DNA from 3 places in the Varunaivibrio sulfuroxidans genome. Region 1 is predicted to be linked to each of the others. Evidence: predicted binding sites of a transcription regulator. Region 1 holds the regulator's gene; each other region holds the start of a gene.
The links. Region 1 encodes LexA, which represses DNA repair genes until DNA is damaged. Its sites were predicted from a motif close to ATGTTCTANTTTGGTTC; they were not measured.
Positions count from the first base shown of each region.

Region 2: uvrA (excinuclease ABC subunit UvrA) is a predicted target of LexA. The motif match lies at 4,134-4,150, and genes of this name have one in related genera.
Region 3: recA (recombinase RecA) is a predicted target of LexA. The motif match lies at 4,495-4,511, and genes of this name have one in related genera.

Region 1 covers NZ_CP119676.1:674,338-682,517, reverse strand. The annotation lists gene P3M64_RS03110 (ComEC/Rec2 family competence protein) at 1-1,613, shown strand, start outside; gene lexA (transcriptional repressor LexA) at 1,826-2,566, opposite strand; gene P3M64_RS03100 (molybdopterin molybdotransferase MoeA) at 2,818-4,041, opposite strand; gene moaC (cyclic pyranopterin monophosphate synthase MoaC) at 4,061-4,537, opposite strand; gene trpC (indole-3-glycerol phosphate synthase TrpC) at 4,548-5,393, opposite strand; gene trpD (anthranilate phosphoribosyltransferase) at 5,390-6,451, opposite strand; gene P3M64_RS03080 (anthranilate synthase component II) at 6,448-7,035, opposite strand; gene P3M64_RS03075 (heavy metal translocating P-type ATPase) at 7,291-8,180, shown strand, end outside.
Region 2 covers NZ_CP119676.1:349,977-358,156, forward strand. The annotation lists gene P3M64_RS01530 (CYTH and CHAD domain-containing protein) at 1-1,124, shown strand, start outside; gene uvrA (excinuclease ABC subunit UvrA) at 1,160-4,018, opposite strand; gene ssb (single-stranded DNA-binding protein) at 4,276-4,815, shown strand; gene P3M64_RS01545 (phosphatase PAP2-related protein) at 4,889-5,527, opposite strand; gene P3M64_RS01550 (DedA family protein) at 5,595-6,296, shown strand; gene P3M64_RS01555 (glycosyltransferase family 2 protein) at 6,293-7,024, shown strand; gene P3M64_RS01560 (glycosyltransferase family 9 protein) at 7,021-8,180, shown strand, end outside.
Region 3 covers NZ_CP119676.1:1,254,702-1,262,881, reverse strand. The annotation lists gene P3M64_RS05895 (flagellar biosynthetic protein FliR) at 1-448, shown strand, start outside; gene flhB (flagellar biosynthesis protein FlhB) at 507-1,580, shown strand; gene P3M64_RS05885 (PAS domain-containing hybrid sensor histidine kinase/response regulator) at 1,573-4,407, shown strand; gene recA (recombinase RecA) at 4,631-5,710, shown strand; gene alaS (alanine--tRNA ligase) at 6,142-8,180, shown strand, end outside.

The DNA of each region.
Region 1 (8,180 bases):
TGGCCCCCGGCGCGTTCGATTTTCAGCGTCGGGCGTATTTTCAACGCCTGGGCGCGGTGGGGTACGGCTTGGGTCCGGCGCGCCTTTATCCGCCCCGTGACGAGACCTTTTCGTTTGCTTTTTTTGCCGCAGTTGAGCGCTTGCGTCAGAGGATTTCACAAACGGTTATCGCCCATATGGGCACCGACAGTGGCGCCATGGGGGCTGCCCTGATGACCGGAGAGCGGGGGAGCATCGCGCCCGAGGTGTTGACGGCGATGCGCGACTCGGGGCTGGCGCATCTTCTCGCCATATCTGGGCTGCATGTGGGTTTGGTCGCAGGACTTCTGTTTTCCGCAATTCGCTTGATCTTGGTGATGATTCCTGCGCTGTCGTTGCATCATGACGTCAAAAAATGGGCCGCTTTTCCGGCGCTTGGCGGGGCTTTTTTCTATGCGCTCCTGTCGGGCGGGGCGGTGCCGACCCAACGGGCGTTGGTGATGGTCACTCTGGTGTTTTGTGCGATCGTCTTCGACCGTCGGGCGCTTTCCCTACGCACCATTGCTTGGGCCGGTTTTATCATTTTGTTGATCGAACCGGAAAGTCTCTTGGGGGCCAGTTTTCAAATGTCCTTTGCGGCGGTGGTCGGGCTGATTTCTTTTTATGAGGCCGCGAATGAACGTTTGCGCCATCATCCGTCGCCGGCATGGGGATTTTTGGGGCGTGTCGGAGGTTTTTTTCTCGTGGTGGCGATGACGACCGTCGTTGCGGGACTGCTCACGGCGCCGCTGGCTGTTTTTCACTTTAACCGAATTGCGGATTATGGGGTGGCGGCGAACGTGCTCGCCGTTCCGCTGACGGCTTTTTGGGTGATGCCGTGGGCGATCGCCGCGTTTGTTTTAATGCCCTTCGGCGCCGAGCAGGTGGCGTTGGCGCCGATGGGGTGGGGGATCGACGCTATTATCGCCGTCGCCCGCGAAGTGGCGTCGTGGCCGGGGGCCGTGCATCTGATGGCGGCGCTGCCAATGGTGTCGTTGGCGGCCTTGACGCTGGGGGGATTGTGGTTGGCGTTATGGCGCACGCGTTGGCGCTGGTTGGCCGCCGGGCCGATCGGCGCCGCGCTCGTGCTGGCCATGACGGCGCGCCCGCCGGACGTATTAATCGACGGCTCGGCGCATTTGTTGGGTATTCGCGACACCAATGGCAGGTTTTATTTTTCGAATCTCAGGGCGCGCCGATTCGTGCGCCAATCTTGGTTGCGTCGAGCGGCCATGACAAAGATGGATGTGCGCCGCTGGGATGACGCCAAAAGTCGTGCGGAGGATCGCGCCGTCAAGCCACCGCCGATTTCCTGCGACGCCTTGGGGTGTTTGTACACCCATAGCGGTTGGCGGCTTTCCGTGGCCACCGACCCGATGGCGCTGGACGAGGATTGCCGGAACGCTGATGTCGTGGTCAGCCTTGAGGGCACCCCGAAAGACTGCGCCGCAGCGCTGGTAATTGACCGCAGCGACCTGCGGCGCGCGGGAACCCACGCTCTATGGATCACGCCCCAGGGTGTGCGGGTCGAGACCGTCAACGGCGCTCGGGGCGATCGTCCTTGGGTTTTGCGCCGCGGCGACGTGGGCCGTTAACGTCCGGGGGCATCGGGCGCGGCCAACGTCGAGGTGAAGCGAAGAGGGCTGTTCGCTCGGCGGTCATCGGGGCGTGCGCGCCGTCAAGCGCATCAAACGCAAGGCGCGCCCGGGACTAAAAAAGGAGGGGCGAGAAAAGAGAGCCGAGAAAGAGATTGAAGCCATCTTCCAAAGCCCTCCATATTCCAGTCGGGAATTCAGACCCTAATGCCCTAATATTGGCGGATCAGGCCCACCAGTTTGCCTTGAACCTTGACCCGGTTCGGACCGAATATTCGAGTTTCGTAGCGTTTGTTCGCGGGTTCCAAGGCGATCGAGGCCCCTTTGCGGCGAAAGCGCTTTAACGTCACTTCCTGATCGTCAACCAGGGCGACTACGATGGCGCCGTTTTCGGCCTGATCGGCGCGCTGAATGATTATCGTATCACCGTCCTGAATGCCGGCGTCGATCATCGAGTCGCCATCCACTTCGAGGGCGTAATGTTCCCCGGAACCGACCATGGATTGGGGAATGTGCACCGTATTTTCCGGATCGCGGATGGCTTCGATGGGAATGCCCGCCGCGATCCGCCCATACAGGGGCAATTCGATGGCGTCGCCGGTGCGCGCCTGAGGAGAGCGGGCGCCGGGAATTTGAAAATCTCCGCGGATCACGTTGGGCGAGAACGACGTGCCGCCCTTGGCGGTTCCCTGAGTGGGAAGGGGCGCGCGAGGTATGCGCGTGGCCGTGTCTTCAAGATTTTCGGGGAGTTTGAGGACCTCGAGCGCGCGCGCGCGATGAGGGAGACGGCGTACGAAACCGCGTTCCTCCAGGGCGCTGATCAGTCGGTGGATACCCGACTTCGACGCCAGTCCCAGGGCGTCCTTCATCTCGTCATAGGAAGGCGAAACCCCGGAGGTCTTAAGGCCTTTGTCTATCAGAAGCAAAAGATCGTATTGTTTGCGCGTCAGCATCTCAAAATTCCCATTGCCCTTCGCGGAAGCGTCCTACCCGAGTGCTCAAATTCCATTTCCGTGAAGGTTGGGTTTTTGTCGGCGCTGAGCAAAGCGGGCACAATCTAAAACAGGCACAATCTAAAACGGACAAGAACAAAACAAAAACATCTTTATATGTTCTATGTTGGTTCTCGCCGAATGTCAAGGGGATGCGCGCCGCCTTCTTTCCCCATGGAAGGTCTTGGGTCGTGGGCGGAATACGATGCGCCTCAGGCCTCGCGTATAACGATGATTTTGACACGATCGCCTTTTTGTGCGGACGGGGCGAAGGGGGAACGCACGATCAAGGCGTCGGCTTGGGCGAAACGCGCCAGCATGGCGCTGTCCTGCTTGGTGAAGGGATGGGCGACAAGAGCGCCCTGCGCATCGCGGGACAACGACGCCCGCAGGTAATCCTGGCGTTGATCGTTTTCGCCCAGGGGCGCGCCGAGGACGGCGTCGTTGGGGGTGGCGGCGTTTCGCGTGAGGGGCGTATCCATCCCCATCATGGTCTGCATGGCCGGTTTCAGGAACACGGCGGAGCTTACCCCGACGGAGACGGGATTGCCGGGAAGTCCGAGCACCGCCGTATGTCCAAGATGGCCAAAAATCAGAGGCTTTCCGGGGCGCATGGCGACTTTGTAAAAACCCATATCGATGCCTTCGTCACCCAAAACCTTGCGCACCAGATCGTAGTCGCCGACCGATGCGCCGCCGATGGTGATCAGGAGATCGGCCCCGCGTGCGGCGTCGAGCAGGGCATGCAGCGAGGTTTCGTCGTCGCGGGCGATTCCCAGATTAAGCGCGACGCCGCCCCATTGTTCGATGAACCCCTGGAGCAGAAGGGAATTGGAACTGATGATCTGATTGGCGCCCAGCGGGTCGCCCGGCATGACGACCTCGTTCCCGGTGGCGACGATGGCGATTCGGGGTTTGCGCACGACGGACAGCCACGGCGCGTTCATCGCTGCGGCAAGGCCCAACTCGCGTGGTCCCATGCGGGTTCCCGCCTTAAGGAGAATATCGCCCTCGTTGAAATCGAGGCCGCGTTTGCGCACGAATCGCCCTGGGGTCGAGACTTCCTTGATCACGACACTGTCGCCCTCGGTTTCTGTCACTTCCTGGATGACAATGGCGTCGGCGCCTTCGGGCAGGGGGGCGCCGGTGAAAATACGCACGGTCTCGCCTGCGCCGATCTTGCCGGCGAAATGTCCTCCCGCCGCGGCCTCGCCGATTCGTGTCAGCGTTACGGGAACATGCGCGACGTCCTGGGCGCGCACGGCGTAGCCATCCATCGACGAGACGTCGGCGAACGGTTGGGTCAGGCGGGCGGTAACATCTCGGGCGAGGACGCGGCCCAGGGCCTGAGGTAGCGTGACGTGTTCGCCCGCCAGGCGGGGCATGCCCGACAGAATCATTTCCATGGCCTCGGCGACGCTGATCATGGTTTTCATAAGCGGTTCCGTTTATCCGTTAATTGGCGTTGAATTCGCCGGACTTGCCTCCGGCTTTGTGGATAAGGCGGACGTCGCCGATACGCATCGCGCGGTCTACCGCCTTGCACATGTCGTAAACGGTCAGCGCGGCGATGGAAACGGCGGTGAGGGCCTCCATTTCGACTCCGGTGCGCCCCTTCAATTTGCAGGTGGCGGTGATCTCGATGGCGGTATTATCCGCATCGCAGACGAGTTCGACCTTGACCGACGTCAACGCCAGGGGGTGGCACAGCGGGATCAGGTCGGGGGTTTTTTTCGCCCCCATAACTCCGGCCAATTGGGCGACGCCAAGCACGTCGCCTTTTTTAATGCCGCCCGCCACGATCTTGGCCAGGGTTTCGGGCTGCATGAAAACCGTTCCCTTGGCGGTCGCCGTGCGTTCGGTGACGTCTTTTTGCGAGACGTCAACCATGACGGCGTTGCCTTCGGAATCGAAATGCGTGAATTCGGCCATTGTGATGTCCTTAAGCGCCGCCGTCTTGGGAGGCGTGTTTCGGGGCGACCCGCGCCGGGGCGAGGGGATTGTCCAAAAGTGCGCGGGTGGCGCTTTCGACATTGGCTTGGCGCATCAACGATTCGCCGACGAGAAAGCACCTAGCCCCAACGCGCGCGGCGCGAGCGAGGTCGTCCGGCGTGTGCAAACCGCTTTCGCTGACCAGCAACTTGTCGGAAGGCGTGCGCGCGGCCAGGGCCTCGGTCGTCGCGATATCGACATCCAACGTTTTAAGATTTCGATTGTTTATGCCTAAAAGCGGGGTTTTTAGGCGCAGGGCGCGTTCGAATTCCGCCGCGTCGTGAACTTCGACCAGCACGTCCATATCCCAGTCGTGGGCGCACGCCTCCAACTCTGCGGCCTGATCGTCCGACAATGCCGCCATGATCAATAAAATGCAATCGGCCCCGAGGGCGCGGGCCTCGGCCACCTGATAGGTGTCGAGCATGAAATCTTTGCGCAACAGGGGCAGCGAGACGGCGCTATGGACGCTTGTCAGGTATTCATCCCGGCCTTGGAAATAGGGCGTGTCGGTAAGCACCGACAGGCATGCCGCCCCACCGTTTTGATAGGCGCGGGCGAGGGCGGGCGGGTCGAAATCGGCACGTATCAGGCCCTTCGACGGTGAGGCTTTTTTGATTTCCGCGATCAGACCGTACTCGCCCTGGGTCACCTTGGAATTGAGCGCGGCGATAAACCCTCGGGGTGGTGTTTGGGCGCGGGCGCGATCTTCAATGTCCCAAAGCGATATCGCCCGTTTACGGGCGGCGATATGGCCGCGTTTTTCGGCGCAAATGGCATCGAGAACGGTGCTCATCCGCCGACTTCTTCTTCCAGGGCGGCTTCCGTGGGGGCGTTGGTGACTGCAATCAGGTCGTCTAGGGTATCCATGGCGTGACCGTCGTCGATGGCGCGCGCGGCGCGTTCCGCCCCTGCCTTGAGGGTCTCGACTTTGCCCGCGACCAAAAGCGCGGCGGCGGCGTTGAGCAGGACGACGTCGCGTAGCGGGCCATGTGCGCCGCCCAGCATGGTGCGCATGGCCTCGGCGTTATGCTCCGGGTTGCCGCCTTTAAGGTCCTCGGAGGCGGCGTGGGGTAAGCCGGCGTCGTCGGGCGTGACGTCGAAAGTGGTGACCGCGCCATCCTTGAGTTGGGCGACGAAGCTGGCGCCCGTCGTGGTCAGTTCGTCCAAGCCGTCGGAACCGTGCACGATCCAGACCATTTCCGAGCCTAGATTGCCCAGGGTGCGCGCCATCGGTTCGATCCACTGGCGAGAAAAAGCCCCCGATAATTGACGCTTGACCCCGGCGGGATTGGATAGGGGGCCTAGAATGTTGAAAATGGACCGAATGCCCAGTTCGACCCGAGTCGGACCGACATGGCGCATCGCCCGATGATGACTGGTCGCCATCAGGAAACCCAGGTTTGTTTCCCAGATCGAGCGTGTGACCAATTCCAGATCGGCGTCGATTTTGACCCCCAACGTGGTGAGCACATCGGCGGTGCCGCATTTGGAAGATAACGCCCGATTTCCGTGCTTGGCCACCGGCACGCCGCACGCGGCGGTGACGATGGCCGCTCCGGTGGAAATATTATAGGTCCCCGAGGCGTCGCCCCCGGTGCCGACGATGTCGATGGCGCCGGGCGGCGCCTTGATCGGCAGCATCTTGGCGCGCATGATTTTCACCGCGCCGGTAATTTCGTCAACGGTTTCTCCGCGCACCCGAAGAGCCATCAAAAAAGCCCCCAGTTGCGCCGGGGTCGCGCCGCCGGACATGATAATCTCGAACGCCTTTTCGGCCTCGTCCTCGCTTAGGGCCGCGCCGGTGGCCACGATGGAAAGGATTGGCTTCAGTTCGGTTTTCGGGTCTGTCATGCCGCAGCCTTTGTGTGTCGGGTCAAATCCATAAAATTTTTCAAGAGGGTATGGCCATGTTGTGAGCGTATGCTTTCGGGATGAAACTGAACCCCGAATAGGGGGCGGGTCTTGTGTTGGATGCCTTGGATGACGCCGTCGTCACTTTGGGCGGTGATGGACAGGGTGTCGGGAAAATTTTCCCGCGCCAGGGTCAGCGAATGGTAACGCGTGGCGTTAAACGGGCTTTCGATGCCGGCGAAGATCCCTTGACCGGTGTGTGTGATGGCGCTGATTTTACCGTGCATCGGTTGCGGCGCGCGGACCACGATGGCGCCGGAATGCTGGCCGATGCACTGATGGCCCAGGCAAACGCCAAGAATCGCTAGGTCCGCGGGGGCCTTGGCGATCAAATCCAGACAGATGCCCGCCCGGTCGGGATCGCACGGACCCGGCGATATGACGACGCCTTGAGGGCGCAGGGCGAGGGCTTCTTCGGCGCTCAAGGCGTCGTTGCGTTTGACGACGACATTGGCTCCCAGCTCCCCTAGATAGTGAAGCAGGTTGTAGGTAAAGCTGTCGTAGTTATCGATAAGAAGAAACATATCAATCAAGTACATCTGTGCATTGAAATGCAAAACGAGGGAACGACGGGGCGAAACCGACCGTCGAAGGTCCACAGAATGCAGGGCGGTCGAGCAAGCGTCAAGGCGTCGGTGCGCTTCGTCGGGTAAAAAATATTAACGGCCCACGCGCATTTGTTTTGCCCATGCGCATTTGTTTTGAATGAAAGCTTGACCTTCCAGCGGCTGGAAAGAACATATATGTTTCCAGTTAACTGGAATGTTGGAGTCCGCGCCATGTCACATTCGCAAGCGACGACGGAAAAAACGCAAGCGACGACGGAAAAAATGAAAAAACAAAACCAAACGGAGAACGATCGGCGGGAAGGGGCGCTATACGTCAATCCGGTGGCCGAGGACCGCATCGTCATGCCGATACGGGGGATGACTTGCGCCTCATGTTCGGCCCGGATCGAAACCGTCCTAGGAAAAATGGATGGGGTCGGCGTCGCCAACGTTAATTTGGCGAGCGAGCAGGCGGACATTTCCTTCGACAGTGAAAAAGTCAGCCGCGCCGATCTGGCGGCGGCTATCGTGAAGGCGGGCTACAGCGTTCCCGCGCGCAAGGTTGAATTGTCGATCTCGGGGATGACGTGCGCGTCGTGCTCGAACCGAATAGAAAAGGTCTTGAACGCCCTCGAAGGTGTTGATAGCGCCGTCGTCAATCTATCGACGGAACGCGCCACCATGGAGGTTGCGCCAGGAGGGCCGAGGGTCGTCGATTTGATCGGCGCGGTGGTTAAAGCCGGGTATGGCGCCAAGGTTGTCGAGGACAACGAGGCCCGCTTCGCCGAGGAAGACGCCGAGGCGGCGGCGCGGGCTCGGCGCGATCTTTATGTCTTGAGCGCTTCTGCGCTGCTCTCGCTTCCCTTGGTCGTTCCCATGTTCGGCCATTTGGCCGGCGTTGATTTCGCCTTGCCGCCGCTGGCGCAATTCTTGTTGGCCACAATCGTTCAATTCGGTGCGGGCGCACGTTTCTATCGCCCCGCCTGGGCGGCGGTTCGCGCCTTTACGGGAAATATGGATGTCCTGGTGGTGATGGGCACCATGGCGGCGTGGGGTCTCAGCGTTTGGTACGTTTTCACCAAGCCGGACGGGGGTGCGGGGCATCTATATTTTGAAGCCTC
Region 2 (8,180 bases), 320 kb from region 1:
GCATCGTGGCGGGCGATGCCGACGTGACGATCCATGAAATGGAATTGGAATTCGTTTCCGGCGAAATCACCACGTTTTATGATATCGCGCGCAAGATTGCGCAAAGCGTTCCGGTGCGGTTGTCCTTGTGTTCGAAGGCGTGTCGAGGGTTTTCCCTGGCCAGCGGGACCATGCCGCATTGGCAACGCGCGCGCCATCCCAAACCGCGGCGCGGCGCCAGCAATGGCGAGGTCTTGCGAAGCGCGCTGCAGCTGGGGTTGCGCCAGGTACTGGCCAACGCGCCGTGTGTTCTGGCGCGCAGCCACGAGGAAGGCGTCCATCAGATGCGAGTCGCGCTGCGACGCATGCGTTCGGCGTTAAGTCTTTATCGGGGGGGCGTGGGCATACAAAAAACCCGCGATCTGGTGGGGATGATCCGCGAAACCAGCGCCGCCTTGGGCGATGCCCGCGATTGGGACGTCTTTATCGGAACGACGCTACCCGCCGTGCGGTATTCCGAGGCTGCCGCCCCGGGAAGTGAGGCGCTGCTTCGCCGGTCCTCGGCCCTGCGCGACGAGGCCTACGAACGGGCGCAGGCCTACCTCGGTTCGCGTGAATATGGTTGCCTGTTGGTCGAACTGGCGGCATGCTCCACCGTGCACCGCGATGGGGAGAAGGAAATAGGCCCGGACGGCGCGGCGCTTGGTGGGGACGTTGATCTCGGGGCTCCCGCGACGGATTTCGCCTACCGAGTCCTCGCTCGCGGACATGCGCGTCTGATGAAAAGGGGGCGGGGATTAAAAAAATTATCCGCAGCCGATCGCCATCGTTTGCGCATCGCAGTGAAAAAGGCCCGCTATACGAGCGAGCTGTTCGCCTCGTTGTTCGATGCCGATAAGACGCATCCCTACCTCAAGGCCTTGGGACGGCTTCAGGATGTTCTCGGTCATTTGAACGATCGGGTGGTCGCCGAACGCCTGCTTGAACGGGTCGGCGCGGCTACGCCCGCCATCAGGGACAAAAGTTTCCGGCGCGCCGTGGGTGAAGTTTCGGGGTGGTATGGTCATCTACAGGTCAGTCAAGAACAAGAGCTGCTCTCGGCCTGGAAGTCCTTTCGCCGCCGTGCGCCCTTCTGGTCGGCGTAGAAAACGGCCGCTCGAACAAGACCGCCGCCGCCGGCTTACCGCGCGATCCGTTTTTTCTTCTTTTTTGCCGCCGCCAGATAGGGTTTCAGGTAATGCCCGGTGTAGCTTTCCTTGGTGGCGGCGATGGCTTCGGGCGTTCCGGCAACGACGATCTTGCCGCCCTTTGAGCCGCCCTCGGGCCCCATGTCGATGATCCAATCGGCGGTTTTGATGACTTCCAGGTTATGTTCGATGACGACCATGGTGTTGCCGGCGTCAACCAGGGTATGCAAGACTTCGAGTAATTTCTTGATGTCTTCGAAATGCAGGCCCGTGGTCGGCTCGTCGAGGATGTAAAAGGTTTTTCCGGTGGCGCGCTTGGACAGTTCCTTGGCCAGCTTAACCCGTTGCGCCTCGCCGCCCGAGAGTGTCGTCGCCTGCTGGCCGAGGTGGATATAGCCCAGGCCGACCCGTTGCAGGGACATCATCTTGTCGCGGATCGCCGGGACCGCCTTAAAATATTCGACCGCCTCATCGACCGTCAGATCGAGGACGTCGGCGATGGATTTGCCCCGGAACGTCAGTTCCAGGGTTTCGCGGTTGTAGCGTTTGCCCTTGCAGACGTCGCATTGGACATAGACGTCGGGCAGGAAATGCATCTCGATCTTGATCACGCCGTCGCCCTGGCAGGCCTCGCAGCGACCGCCCTTGACGTTGAACGAAAAGCGGCCCGGTTTGTAGCCCCGGCGCTTGGCTTCGGGTAGGCCCGCGAACCATTCGCGGATCGGTGTAAACGCCCCGGTATAGGTCGCGGGGTTGGATCTGGGGGTGCGCCCAATCGGGCTTTGATCGATATCGACGACTTTATCGATCCCTTCGATGCCGGTGATTTCGTCATGGTCGCCGGCGTGCAAACGGGCCCGGTTCAGCCGTTGCGCCAGGGCGTTGTATAGGGTTTCGACGACGAGGCTCGACTTCCCCCCGCCCGAAACGCCGCTGACGCAGGTAAATAAGCCGAGGGGGAAGTCCGCCGTGACATTATCGAGATTGTTGGCCCTGGCGCCCTTGACGCTAAGGAGGCGTTTTTTATCGAACTTGCGCCGCCGTGTGGGTACGGGGATGGAACGGATCCCGGTCAGATATTGGCCGGTCAAACTGTCGGACGCGGCCATCACGTCCTCGGGGGCGCCGCGGGCGATGACCGACCCGCCGTGCACGCCCGCTCCCGGCCCCATGTCGATGAGGTAATCGGCGCTGCGGATGGCGTCCTCGTCGTGTTCGACGACGATCACCGTGTTGCCCAAGTCGCGCAGGCGCATCAGGGTGCCCAACAGGCGGTCGTTATCGCGCTGGTGCAGGCCGATCGACGGCTCGTCTAAGACGTAGAGCACCCCGGTTAGCCCCGAGCCGATCTGCGACGCCAGGCGAATGCGCTGGCTCTCTCCGCCCGACAACGTTCCCGAGGCGCGCGACAAGGTCAGGTAATCGAGGCCGACATTCATCAAAAATCCCAGGCGTTCGTTGATCTCACGCAAGATCCGTTGGGCGATTTCCATCTGCTTGACGCCAAGCTGGCGGGGCAGGTCGGCGAACCACCCGGCGGCCTGTTCGATCGACATTTCGGCAACCTGGGAAATATGCAGACCGGCGATCTTGACGGCCAGCGCCTCGGGTTTGAGGCGATGACCGGCGCAGGTCTCGCACCGCGTCACGGTTTGGTATTTACCCAGTTCGTCGCGCACCCACGACGAATCGGTCTCGCGCCAGCGCCGCTCCATGTTGGGGATGACGCCCTCGAACGGTTTGGCGATTTGATAGGCCTTGCGCCCGTCGTCGTAGCGCATGGTGACGGCATCCTCGCCGCTGCCGTACAGTAAAAGCTGGCGGATCTCGTCGCCCAGGTCCTGCAACGCCGTGGTCAGGGAAAAGCCGAAATGCGCCGCCAGGCTTTCCAGGGTCTGTACGTAATATTGGCTGGTCGAATTGGCCCACGGCGCGATCGCCCCCTGATTGAGGGTCAACCTGTCGTCGGGGATCACCAACGCGGGATCGAAGTACATCTCGGTGCCCAACCCATCGCACGCCGGGCACGCGCCGAAAGGATTGTTGAAGGAAAAGAGGCGCGGTTCGATCTCGTCGATGGTGAAACCCGAAACCGGACAGGCGAACTTGGCGGAAAAGGGGGTACGCGCGCCGCCGGTGGCATTTTCGATAAAGGCGAGGCCGTCGGCCAGGGCCAGGGTGGTCTCCAAGCTGTCGGCGAGGCGCGTCTCGATCCCGTCGCGCACAACCAACCTATCGACGACAATATCGATGTCGTGCTTGACCTTTTTGTTAAGCGTCGGGGTGTCGTCGATCTCGTACAGCGCGCCGTCGATTTTAACCCGCTGAAAGCCGCGTTTGGCGAAATCCTGAAGCTCTTTTTTATATTCCCCCTTGCGTCCGCGCACGATCGGAGCCAACAGCAACAATCGGGCGTTCTCGCCCATCGCCATAATGCGATCGACCATTTGGCTGACGGTCTGACTTTCGATCGGCAATCCGGTGGCGGGTGAATGGGGCACTCCGACGCGGGCGAACAACAGGCGCATGTAATCATAGATTTCGGTCACCGTGCCGACGGTGGAGCGGGGGTTGCGCGAGGTCGTTTTTTGTTCGATGGAAATCGCCGGAGACAACCCTTCGATCGATTCGACATCGGGTTTGGACATCAGTTCGAGAAACTGACGCGCATACGCCGACAGGCTTTCGACGTAGCGTCGCTGTCCCTCGGCGTAGATGGTGTCGAACGCCAGAGACGACTTACCCGACCCGGACAGCCCGGTGATCACGGTCAAGCGATCGCGGGGAATCTCGACGTCGATATTCTTCAGGTTATGTTCGCGCGCACCGCGCACATGGATGGTCTGAACCATGAACTGTTCCGTTTGAGTCTGAGTTGGACGCACGCCGCGAAGAGATAGACCCGAAAGATAGGGGCGTAAAGCGGGCGACGCTCGATTCTTTTTAGAAAAATTGTATGTTCGCTATATGTTCTTTTCAAGGTCTTCTTTCACAGGGTGCCCGAATTATCCACAAGAGGCGTGCGCGCGGCGCAAAGAAAGCTGGTGTGCTCGCGCGCATTGTGTAGACTCCGCAACACGGATTCGAGCTAAGGACGAGAGGGTTTCAGATGGCCGGTAGCGTGAACAAAGTGATTTTGGTGGGCAACCTGGGACGCGATCCCGAAGTGCGTTTTTCCCAGGACGGCAAGAAGATCGTCAACATGAGCATCGCCACTTCGGAAAGCTGGCGCGATCGCAACAGCGGCGAACGGCGGGAAAAAACGGAATGGCATCGTGTCGTCATTTTTTCCGAAGGCCTCGCCAATGTTGCGGAAAAATATCTGCGCAAGGGATCGAAGGTATACCTTGAAGGCGCGCTGCAAACCCGCAAGTGGACCGGCAATGACGGCGTCGAAAAATACACCACGGAAATCGTTTTGCAGGGCTTTAACTCCAACCTGACCATGCTCGACGGTCGGGGCGAGAGCGGCGGCGCGGGGGGCTCCGGTTCCGGGTTTGGCGGCGATGACGGATTTTCCGGCGGCCGTTCCGGCCCCGACTGGGGCGGCCCCGATCAGGGCGGCGCGTCCGGCGGAGGAACGGGGAGCGCCGGCGGCAGCGCTGGAAACGTTCCCGGCGGCGATCTGGACGATGAAATTCCTTTCTGATCTCAGCCTGTCAAAAAACATTAAGAAAAACGCGAAACCCCTTGCGGTTTCGCGTTTTTTTATCCGCGTCCCTTCACGGCCCGTCGCGGAAAATGCGCCGATCGGCGGCGAAGAATTTCTCGGCCAGTTGGGCGATCGTGTAGGTAATAAAAAAGGCGGAAAGAACGTCTATCGAATAGTGGTAATGCGCCATCAAGACGATCGCGGCGAAGAAAAGTGAGGCGAGGATAAACAGGATGCGTAGGCGAAAGTTCTCCCAAAAGATAAGCGCCATGAGAAAGGGAAGCCCGGTATGGCCGGAGAAAAAGAGGTCTCCGCCAAAGGTGAAATCCTCGATCAAATTGGAATCGATCGGCGCCTCGACGGGGAACGGTCCGATATGGGTGAGGGTGATGAAGACCGAACGCACGAGCACGAAAAGCGCGACCGTCTTAAGGGTAAAGGGGATTTTACTAGGGTTGAGCATGCAGATCAGCATGACGAAGGCCCAAAAGACGACAGAACCGTATACGAAAAACCCATCGACATCGTAGGTTGGGATGTTATTCAAGATGATGTCGGTGACGGCGTTGCTGGCCTTTTCGGTGGCGTAGGTGCCCGCATAGTAGTTGATCGTCAAGCTGAGGCCGAGCAGGGCTACGGAAACGAGAATGGAGAAAATGAAACTTGGATTTTTCAGGCAGGATTTGTATCGCTCAATATATAAGTGCATTGTGTTGGTTCGATCTCTTCAATTTTCGGCTCTATTGCCGCGACTTAAAATGGTGAATGCGTAAACCATGGAATGGTCGCTTGGCATCCTCGTTAAATATAAATATCTGGTGCTTCTCCCCCTCGGTATGATTGAGGGGCCTTTGATCGCATTGATTGCGGGTTTTCTATCCCATTCCGGGGTTCTCGATTTTTGGTTGGCATATGCAATCCTTATCCTGGGAGATATCATTCCCGATGCGCTTTTTTATGCGCTGGGCTACTATGGAGGAAAGATCGATCTCGTGAATACATACCTTTCCGGGGAAAAGGTAAAGGGGCTGGGGAGGTTGTGGACGCGCCACGGACGTCTCACCATGTTCTTCGGAAAGTTAGCATATGGGATGGGCTTACCCTTTCTCGCAAGTGCCGGGGCGGTCAAACTTCCTTTTGGGAAATTCATCCAATACGCGGCGCCGGTCACATTTTTTCAATATGGCGTATTGATGGTGCTCGGTTACGTGCTGGGAAACTCTTACGCGATGGCGCTGAATTACGTCGATCTGGCGTATTTCGCGCTCGCCGGTGGCGTGATAGCCTTTATCATCGTTCATGTCGCCGTCGGCAGGTATGCGCGCCATAAAATTGACGTTATGGAAGAAGAAGTTCTCGAAAAAAACGATGCCCTCGGGAAAGAAGATGGGGCTATTTGCGAAGCAGACGACGAGGGCGAAAAACACCCCCATGCGCCGAATGATCGGGAAACAAGGGAACGCAACGGCAAAAGATGACCCGAACAAATCAATATTCGACGGCCACCGCCTCGGAGGTTACCATTTCATGTATCGTTCCCGCCTTTAATGAGGAACGTTCGGTCGCCAGAATTCTCGAAGCGATCGCCGCCGTGGGCGACGAGCTTGAGGAAATCATCGTGGTGGACGACGGGTCGAGCGACGCCACCTGCGATATCGTGCGCGAAACCATGCAGCGTTACGAGACCGTGCGGCTTATCGCGCAGGATCGAAACCGCGGAAAAAGTTGCGCCGTGGCGCGCGGCGTGCGTGAGGCGAGGGGCGCATACGTGCTTTTCCTCGACGCCGACTTGATCGGTCTGACGGCGCGGGGCATTCGCGATTTAATCGCGCCGATCCGTGGCGGCGAGGCGGATGTCGCCATAAGTATGCGGGAAAACACGCCCTTGTGGATGAAAATGGGGGGGCTGGATATCATGAGCGGCGAACGCGTGTTGCCACGTGCTCTGTGCGACGCGCACTTGGACGAATTGGAGGCGATGTCCAGTTTCGGGCTTGAAGTGTTTTTGAACCGTCTCGTCGTGAGTCGCAAATTGCGCTTGCGCACGGTTATGTTAGATGGGGTTCTTAACGATTTTAAATTCCACAAAAGAGGGTTTTGGCGCGGCGTTCGCGGCGAACTGCTTATGTGGCGTGATATCTTTCAGACGGTTTCGTTCTTTGAGTTTGTCGTTCAAATCGTCCGTATGCGAAAGTTACTGGTATGAGCGCGGCGAAAAAGCCACGGCTACGGTTTAATTCGGAATATTTTAAGCTGTGGAAGGAGGTTATTTTCCTTCTTCTTTTGAATGTTACGAAAAAACCGCAAAGCGACGGCAATGGGCGCATTCTTATCGTCAACCCCTGTCTGATTGGCGAGTTTGGTGCATCCGTCCCAGCCATTAGGGATTTCATCGCACGTCATCCAAAGACGCCGGTTGACCTTGTGGTAACGGGTGCGGCGCGTCCCCTCGCGGAGAGGATCATCGGCGTGGAGAGGGTCTATGTCACGCTTTCGGTGTACGGACGCGAAAGAGCGATTGCTCAAGAAAACATGACGCCGCCGGATGGGTATGAAAAAATAATTGCCTTGCGTATGAGCCCGGAGGCGTTTGCCTTGGTCAAGAACGTCCGCGCCAAGGCCTTGTGCACGTCATTTCGATTTTTCCTGCGCTACGGTCTACATCTGTCGTTTTGTCTGATTCGGGGCAAGACTCCGAAGCAGTGGAGGGCCGTTAATTTCGAAATGCTCGGTGGCGTCGCCGGATGCGCGCCGCCGCCGGACATGCATTTCGGTGAGATGTTCGCCCCAACCGTCCAAGATTACCGGGTCAGGGGGCGTATCGCCTCTTTCGCGCAGGGTGAAAAAACGGTGATCGTGCACACGGGAACGCCCTGGGTGATGAAACGTTTTCCCAACGAACGGTGGATCGACGCCTTGCGGAAGATCGCCGATAGCGGTCCGTATCGGTTTATTTTTATCGGTACGGAGGGGGATCGCGTGGATTATACGCATATCGCCGAGCGGATTGATGCGCCGACCCTTTCGTTGATCGGCGATATCAACCTTGCCGAACTGATGGTCGTTCTCGACGAGGGCGATTATTTTATCGGTATCGACAGCGGGCCTGCGACCCTTGCCCATCTCGTCGATATTCCCAGCCTCATCATTTTCGGTCCTGGCCCGCATATGTACCTGCCCTACAATCCTCGTGACGTTTTTCTCGATCGTTCGCGTGGGCGCGGCTTATCGCAGATGTTCTTCAGTTCACGGCGCAATAGCCTGATTGAAAAAATCAGCGCCGACGACGTCGTCGGCGCCTTTGTCGATCTTGTCGCCAAGGTTGGCGACGATCGCGCCGGTCCGCGCCGGACATTAGGCCC
Region 3 (8,180 bases), 580 kb from region 1:
CTCGCTCAGCAACGCCTTTGTCGTCGATCCCGTGGTCGAACAGCAAAGTTCTATTTTATCGTCTTTCATGGGAATTACCGCGATCACGCTGATTTTCGTCACCAACCTTCATTATTGGATGCTTAGCGCCATCGTCGATAGCTACACGTTGTTCGTGCCCGGGCAGGTTTTACCCTGGGGAGACATGGCGCAAACCATGGGTCGGGTGACGATGGATAGTTTCGCCTTGGGCATACAGTTGTCCTCGCCGTTGCTGGTGGCGGGGCTGGCCTATTATATCGGTTTGGGGTTGTTGGGCCGTTTGATGCCGCAGTTGCCGGTATTCTTTTTCGGCCTGCCCGTTCAGGTAACGATGCAGATTTCATTGTTAATGATCACGATCTCGGGGATTATGCTTGTCTTCCTGCGGCACTTCCAGGATGGCCTCACGCGGTTTCTTTCCCCGTGAGCGCGGAGACCCCGAAGCATGGCGTCGGTGCGCGGCGTATCGCGGTTAGAGGCGGGTAATGGCAGAAGAAGACGATTCGCAAAAAACCGAAGACCCGACGGACCGAAAACTGTCCAACGCCCGGGAGAAGGGGCAGGTCGGCTCGTCCCAGGAAGTCAAAAGTGCGATGATCATCCTGGGTGGGGCGTTGTCCCTGGCCGTTTTGGCGCCCTGGATGGCGCGCAACGTCAAAGACGTGATCACGGTGTTTATCGCCCAGCCCGACGCCTTTTCGGTCAATCTATTCGATTTGCGCACGCTCATGACGAACGTTCTCGAGCGCCTGGGGTGGATTGTCGCGCCGGTATTCGGCGGCCTGTTTGTCCTGGCGATTTTCGCCAGCGTGGCGCAAACCGGACTGCTGATCGCGCCGTCGAAACTGGCGCCGGAACTGTCTAAAATTTCCCTTTTAAAGGGCGCGACGCGGATGTTTTCGACCCGCTCCCTGGTCGAGTTCGTCAAGGGTGTGATCAAACTGATCATCGTTTCGCTGGTGGCGTTCGGATTGACCATCCCGCTCATGCAGGACGTCAGGCTGATGGCGGACTACGACATGGTGGCGATCTTGGATCGCATTCATAAGATTTCCGTTATGCTTGCGGTCGGCACCCTGGGGGTCATGGTGGCGATTTCGGTGCTCGATTTTTTCTATCAAAAGTTTGAATTCACCAAAAGCATGAAAATGTCCAAGCAGGAGGTGAAGGACGAACACAAGCAAAGCGAGGGCGATCCTCAGATCAAGGCGCGGATCAGGCGGATTCGCGCCGAGCGGGCCAATCAACGCATGATGTCCGCCGTGCCCGAGGCCGACGTGGTGGTGACCAACCCGACCCATTACGCGGTGGCGATGTCCTACTCCATGGAGTCCATGAGCGCCCCCAGGGTGGTCGCGAAGGGGGTCGATACGCTGGCCTTTAGAATTCGTGATGTGGCCAAGGCGAACGACGTGCCGGTGGTCGAAAATCCACCGCTCGCGCGCGCCCTGTACGCGGCCGTCGAACTTGACGAAGAAATCCCGGCGGAGCATTACAATGCGGTGGCCGAGGTGATCGGTTATGTCATGCGGCTAAAAGGGAAAATACCGAGTGCCTGAACAACCGACCTTTCCCGCGCCTCCGATTGCGGACCAACAAGGCGACGGCGTGCGTGACGCGGACCCGCGGCGTTCGGGCGTGGTCGGTGACGGGGCCGGTGACGGGGCCGGGATCGGCGATGGACCCGCGACGGATTCCCAGACTGTTCCCCGAACCGCCTCTGATGATCTTCCCGAAGGACTTCGCGGCGCCTCCGAAGAAAAACGCCCGCCGCGAAGCGTCCCGCCGATCCTGACGCCCCGGCGCAGGGCGGGTTTTTTTCGCGCGCCGGCCCCGTATCTCCTGATTTTCGTTTTGGCCGCCGTGGCGGCGGGTGGGTTCGGTTTTTTCGTTCCCGCCGGCGGGCCGCTCGGCGATCCCGTGAGATGGCTCGCCGGCGCGGCCCTGCTCGGCTTGGCGGGCCTGTTTGGCGTTGCTTACGGGCTTTATAATCAACGCCGGGAGGGAGACCTGTCCGGGCTTTTTCTCGAAGCGGTGTCATCCTCTCCCGAGGGCGTAATGCTGGCGCGGATCGGCGGAGCGACGACGTTCGCCAACCCGGCGTTTGTCGATCTATGCCGGCGTCTCGGCGGGGCGACCTCCATGGCCACTATTCAAGACGCGCTGGACGGTGGCGACGCCGTGATCGAGGAATTTTCCCACTTCATGCGCGCCGCCTACGACGGGGTTCCGGGGCATGTCGAAGTCCCCCTTAAAGGCGCGGACGGCGAACGCTTATGGTATCACATCGACGCGCGCGTCTTCGCCGAGCGGCGCGACCACGTGGCGTGGAGCGTGCGCGACGTGACCGCGCGCCGCGAGTTGGAGGAAGTCCGCCGCCGCGAGGGTGAATTGCTCGCCGATTTGTTGGACAATCTTCCGGTCGGTTTTTTCTCCGTCGATGGGGCGGGGAAAATGATTTTCGCGAATATGGTGTTGGCGCAGTGGCTGGGACAGTCCTTCGAGGAAATGCGCAGGCAAGGACGATCTTTTTCCGATTACGTCATCGCCTCGGGGGGGTACGATGCGGATGAGGAGGGCGCCGAGACCGAAAGCGGGGGCGACGTCGCCCACGGCGAGGTGACGCTGCTCAGTAAAATGGGCGACAATTTCAAGGCCTTTTTACTCCAAAACGCACGGGCGGACGATGCGGGCGACATGCTCTACAGCCGCTCGGTGGTGCTGCGCGACGTCACCTGGACCGGCGCGGGGGATAACCGCGACGATCGCGATGTCCGCCGCGCCGCGCAAAAAGTGCGCTGGCTGTTCGATGAGGCCCCGGTGGGGATCGTGTTGATCGATCTATCGGGCAATGTCACCGAGGCCAATCGCGCCTTTTTGAATTTGATCGGAAAACACCGCGATGACGTTTGCGGGCGGGCCTTTTCCGAACGCTTGGCGATGGAGGATCGTAACGACGTCGCCGGGCAATTGTCCAAGGTGGTGATGGGAATCTCGCGCGCGGCGCATCTCGAAGTGCACATGCCGGCTTCGGCCAACCGCGAGGTGGTGGCCTCGCTATACGCCTCGAAGATGGAGGACGCGGCGGGCGACGTCTCGGGCCTGGTCCTGCATTTCATCGACACCACCGAACAAAAACACCTGGAGGTGCAATTCACCCAGTCGCAGAAAATGCAGGCGATCGGACAACTCGCGGGGGGGGTCGCGCACGATTTCAACAATCTTCTGACGGCGATGATCGGATTTTCCGATCTGCTGTTGACCCGCCATGGGCCGGACGATCCATCCTTCGCCGATGTTATGCAAATTCGTAACAACGCCTTGCGGGCGACAGGCTTGGTACGCCATTTGTTGGCCTTTTCGCGCAAACAGACCTTGAAACCCCAGATGATCGACCTCAGCGAGGTGCTGGCCGAACTGTCCAATACCTTGCTCGATCGTCTGCTTGGCCCGACCATCGATTTACAGTTCGAGCATAGCCGCGACCTGTGGCCGGTGCGCGCCGACAAGGGGCAGTTCGAACAGGTTATCATCAACCTCGCCGTCAACGCTCGCGACGCCATGCCGGGTGGGGGGACGCTGACCGTACGCACCGCCAACCGATCCTTGGGCGAGGCCATTCAGCGTGGTCACGAGGTGGTCCCCCCCGGCGAGTATGTCGTGGTCGATGTGATGGATACCGGAGTCGGCATCGCTAAGGAAAACATGGAACGCATTTTCGAGCCGTTCTTCACCACCAAGGACGTCGGCGAGGGCACCGGGCTGGGGTTGTCCACGGTGTACGGCATCGTTCATCAGACGGGAGGCTTTTTGCTGCTCGACAGCGCCCCCGGCGAAGGCACGGTGTTTTCGATTTACCTGCCGCGCGCCAGGGATGATGCGCCGGCGCTCGATCGTTATCGTGCGGGGACGACGAGCGGGACCGGAGGGCAAGGCGCGCGCGACGGCGACGATGAAAAGGCCGGCGCGGCCGGAGAAAGCCTCCCCTCCACCCCGGTCGAACCCGACCTGACCGGCTCGGCGACGGTGTTGCTGGTCGAGGATGAGGACGCGGTGCGCATGTTCGCGGCCCAGGCCCTCAGGAATAAAGGCTACCACGTGATCGACACCGAAAACGGCGAGGCTGCGCTGGACGCCATCAACGTCGCCGAACGCCCGCTCGACCTCATTATTTCGGATGTCGTGATGCCGGGCATGGATGGCCCGACGCTGGTCCAGCTGGTGCGCCAGGAACTGCCCGACATCAAGGTCATACTCATTTCCGGTTATGCCGAGGATGTCACCCCCGGCGGCATCACGGCTCAGGGCGACATCCATTTCCTGGCCAAGCCGTTCACGCTGAAGGCTCTGGCGGGCAAGGTCAAGGACGTCCTCGACGGCGCCTGACCGCCGTCGTGGCGAACGTGCGCCGCGTCGGAGGGCAGCTTTTTCCCACATTGAATTCATCTTACGAGGGGGGCGCAAAAAAATCATGAACCAAAACGGAACATACCCATAAAAATTATTGTATATCAATAAGTTAAAATATGCGCTTGCGCATAAGAACAAAACGTGTACATTTATGAGCGTTGCATCCATCATACCCTTATGGAATAAGTGAGGCCGGATCATGTCACAAAGCGCGCTACGACTCGTTGAAAAGGACACCATGGATAAGAATAAGGCTCTGGAAGCCGCCGTTGGGCAAATTGAACGGGCCTTTGGCAAGGGGTCGGTCATGCGATTGGGACAGCGTGAAACGGTCGAGGCGGACGCCATCTCGACCGGATCCTTGGGACTGGATATCGCCCTGGGCATCGGTGGATTGCCGCGTGGGCGCATTATCGAAATTTACGGCCCGGAAAGCTCGGGCAAGACCACGCTCGCTCTGCACGCGGTGGCCGAAGCACAGAAAAAAGGCGGCACCTGCGCCTTTATCGACGCCGAACACGCACTCGATCCGTCTTACGCCGTCAAATTGGGGGTAGATATCAACGATTTGCTGATTTCCCAACCCGACGGTGGCGAGCAGGCGCTGGAAATCGCCGATACCCTGGTGCGTTCGGGGGCGATCGACATCCTGGTCGTCGATAGCGTCGCCGCGCTGGTGCCCCGCGCCGAATTGGAAGGGGAGATGGGCGACCATCACGTCGGTCTGCAGGCGCGCCTGATGAGCCAGGCCTTGCGCAAGCTGACCGGGTCGGTGTCGCGGTCGAACACGATGATTATCTTCATCAATCAGATACGCATGAAGATCGGCGTCATGTTCGGCAACCCGGAAACCACCACGGGGGGCAACGCCCTCAAGTTCTATTCCTCGGTGCGTCTGGAAATCCGCCGTATCGGCGCGCTTAAGGATCGCGATGAAATCGTCGGCAACCAAACCCGGGTCAAGGTGGTCAAGAACAAGCTGGCGCCGCCGTTCAAGGTTGTCGAGTTCGATATCATGTACGGTGAAGGCGTCTCCAAGATGGGCGAATTGCTCGACTTTGGCGTCAAGGCGGGATTGGTCGAGAAATCCGGCTCGTGGTTTTCTTATTCCTCCGAGAGAATCGGTCAGGGTCGGGAAAACGCCAAGACCTATCTGCGCGAGCATCCCGAGATGGCCCAAGAGATCGAGACTAAAATCCGCGCCAACGCCGGCTTGATCGCCGACGAAATGATGATCGGCTCCCCCGACGGCGATGGCGACACCCCGCCCGAGGCATAACCGTCCCGTCACCCGCTCGCGGACTTTACCGATCGCGCCCGCGGACGACGGTACACGAATGACATTATAAAGTCCCTCCGGCGCAAAGCCCCTCCGGCGCGTCGGGGGGCTTTTTGTCTCGTCGCCCATCTCCTATCCCTCATCCCCAGCCTCCAGCCCCCATCCCTCATTCCCCATCCCCATCCTCCATCCCCATCCCCTGGTCCGTGGGTCTGTCGGGGCGCCGAGGCCGCGAAGGACATCCGAACCGCGAAAGGGCGCGATCCTTGTGCGCCGTCCTTGTGCGCCGTCCTTGCGATGGTGGGGCGCTGCATCTGGACAGGGTACGGGGTTCGCTGTAAAAGCGTGGGTTCACACCCCGTGTGCGTATTTATGCGCGCGCGTCGACGTGCGCCCGTAATCCAGACGTTTAGAAGTGACCGGTCACCCCCATGAAGACAGTTAACGATATTCGCGACACCTTCCTCGATTATTTCGCCGCCAATGGACATGCCAAGGTCGCGTCCGGTCCTCTGGTGCCGCACAACGACCCGACGTTGATGTTCACCAACGCCGGGATGGTGCAGTTCAAGAACGTCTTCACGGGCGCCGAGACCCGCCCCTACACGCGCGCCGCGACATCGCAAAAATGCGTGCGTGCGGGGGGCAAGCACAACGATTTGGAAAATGTCGGGTATACCGCGCGGCACCATACCTTTTTCGAAATGCTGGGAAATTTTTCGTTCGGCGATTATTTCAAGGACACCGCGATCGAATTGGCGTGGACCTTGATCACCAAGGAATTCGCCCTGCCCAAGGACAAACTGCTGGTCACCGTTTACGCCGATGACGATCAGGCCTTCGATCTGTGGAAGAAAATCGCGGGCCTGCCCGAGGACCGCATCATCCGCATCGCGACCTCGGATAACTTCTGGGCGATGGGCGATACCGGCCCGTGCGGCCCCTGTTCGGAGATTTTCTACGATCATGGCGATCACATCCCCGGCGGCCCCCCGGGAAGCCCCGACGAGGACGGCGACCGCTTCATCGAAATATGGAACCTGGTCTTCATGCAGTACGAGCAGAAGACTCCCGACGAGCGGGTCGATTTGCCCCGTCCGTCGATCGACACCGGAATGGGGTTGGAGCGCATCGCCGCGGTGATGCAGGGCACCCACGACAACTACGAAATCGATTTGATGCGCGGTCTGATTCGCGCCTCGGCCGAGGCTTCGGGCACCGCGCCGGACGGCCCGCACAAGGTTTCCCACCGGGTCATCGCCGATCACCTGCGCGCCACCGCCTTTTTGATCGCCGACGGGGTGCTGCCCTCGAACGAGGGGCGCGGCTACGTGCTGCGCCGGATCATGCGCCGCGCCATGCGCCATGCCCACTTGATCGGCGCCAGCGAGCCGCTGATCTGGCGTTTGGTGCCGACCCTGATCGGTGAAATGGGCCGAGCCTATCCCGAACTGGTGCGCGCCAAGGCGCTGATCAGCGAAACTCTGAAATTGGAAGAAACGCGCTTCAAGAAAACCTTGGATCGTGGTCTGCGCCTGCTCGATGAAGAAACCGCCGCTCTCGGCGATAAGGGGGTTCTGGACGGCGAAACGGCGTTCAAGTTGTACGACACCTATGGCTTTCCCCTCGACTTGACCCAGGACGCGCTGCGTTCGCGCGGCCTGGCGGTCGATGAGGCCGGGTTCAACGCCGCCATGGCGCGCCAACGCGCCGAGGCGCGCAAGGCCTGGGCGGGGTCCGGCGCGGCGGCGACCGACCGCATCTGGTTCGATTTGCGCGAAGACGTCGGGGCCAGCGAGTTTCTCGGCTACCTTAAGGAAGAGGCCCAGGGCCGGGTCACCGCCCTGGTTCGCGGCGGTGAACGGGTGACGGCGGGCGCGGCGGGCGAAGAGCTCCAGGTGCTCGTCAACCAGACGCCGTTCTACGGTGAATCGGGCGGCCAGATGGGCGATCGCGGCGTGATCGAGACCGCCGCCGGCGCCGTGTTGGAGGTTCTTGACACCAAAAAGGTCTTGGGCGATGTGCACGTTCACGTCGTGCGGGTCGGCAAAGGCGTGGTCAATGTCGGCGATGAGGTCACCTTGCGGGTCGATCATGCGTACCGCGGCGCCCTGCGCGCCAACCATTCGGCGACTCATTTGCTGCACGCCGCCTTGCGCGGCGCCCTGGGCGAACATGTCACCCAAAAGGGGTCGTTGGTCGCCGCCGAGCGCCTGCGTTTCGATGTGAGCCACCCGATGGCGATCACGCCCGATGTCCTGGCCGAGGTCGAGGCCGCGGTGAACGCCCAGATTCGCGCCAACACGGCGGTGACGACCCGCCTGATGGCTCCCGACGCGGCGGTCGAGGCGGGCGCGATGGCGTTGTTCGGCGAAAAATACGGCGACGAAGTGCGGGTGGTCTCGATGGGCTCGAAAAATCCCGAAGGTGCGCCCGGCGATGATGACTTTTCCGTCGAGCTGTGCGGCGG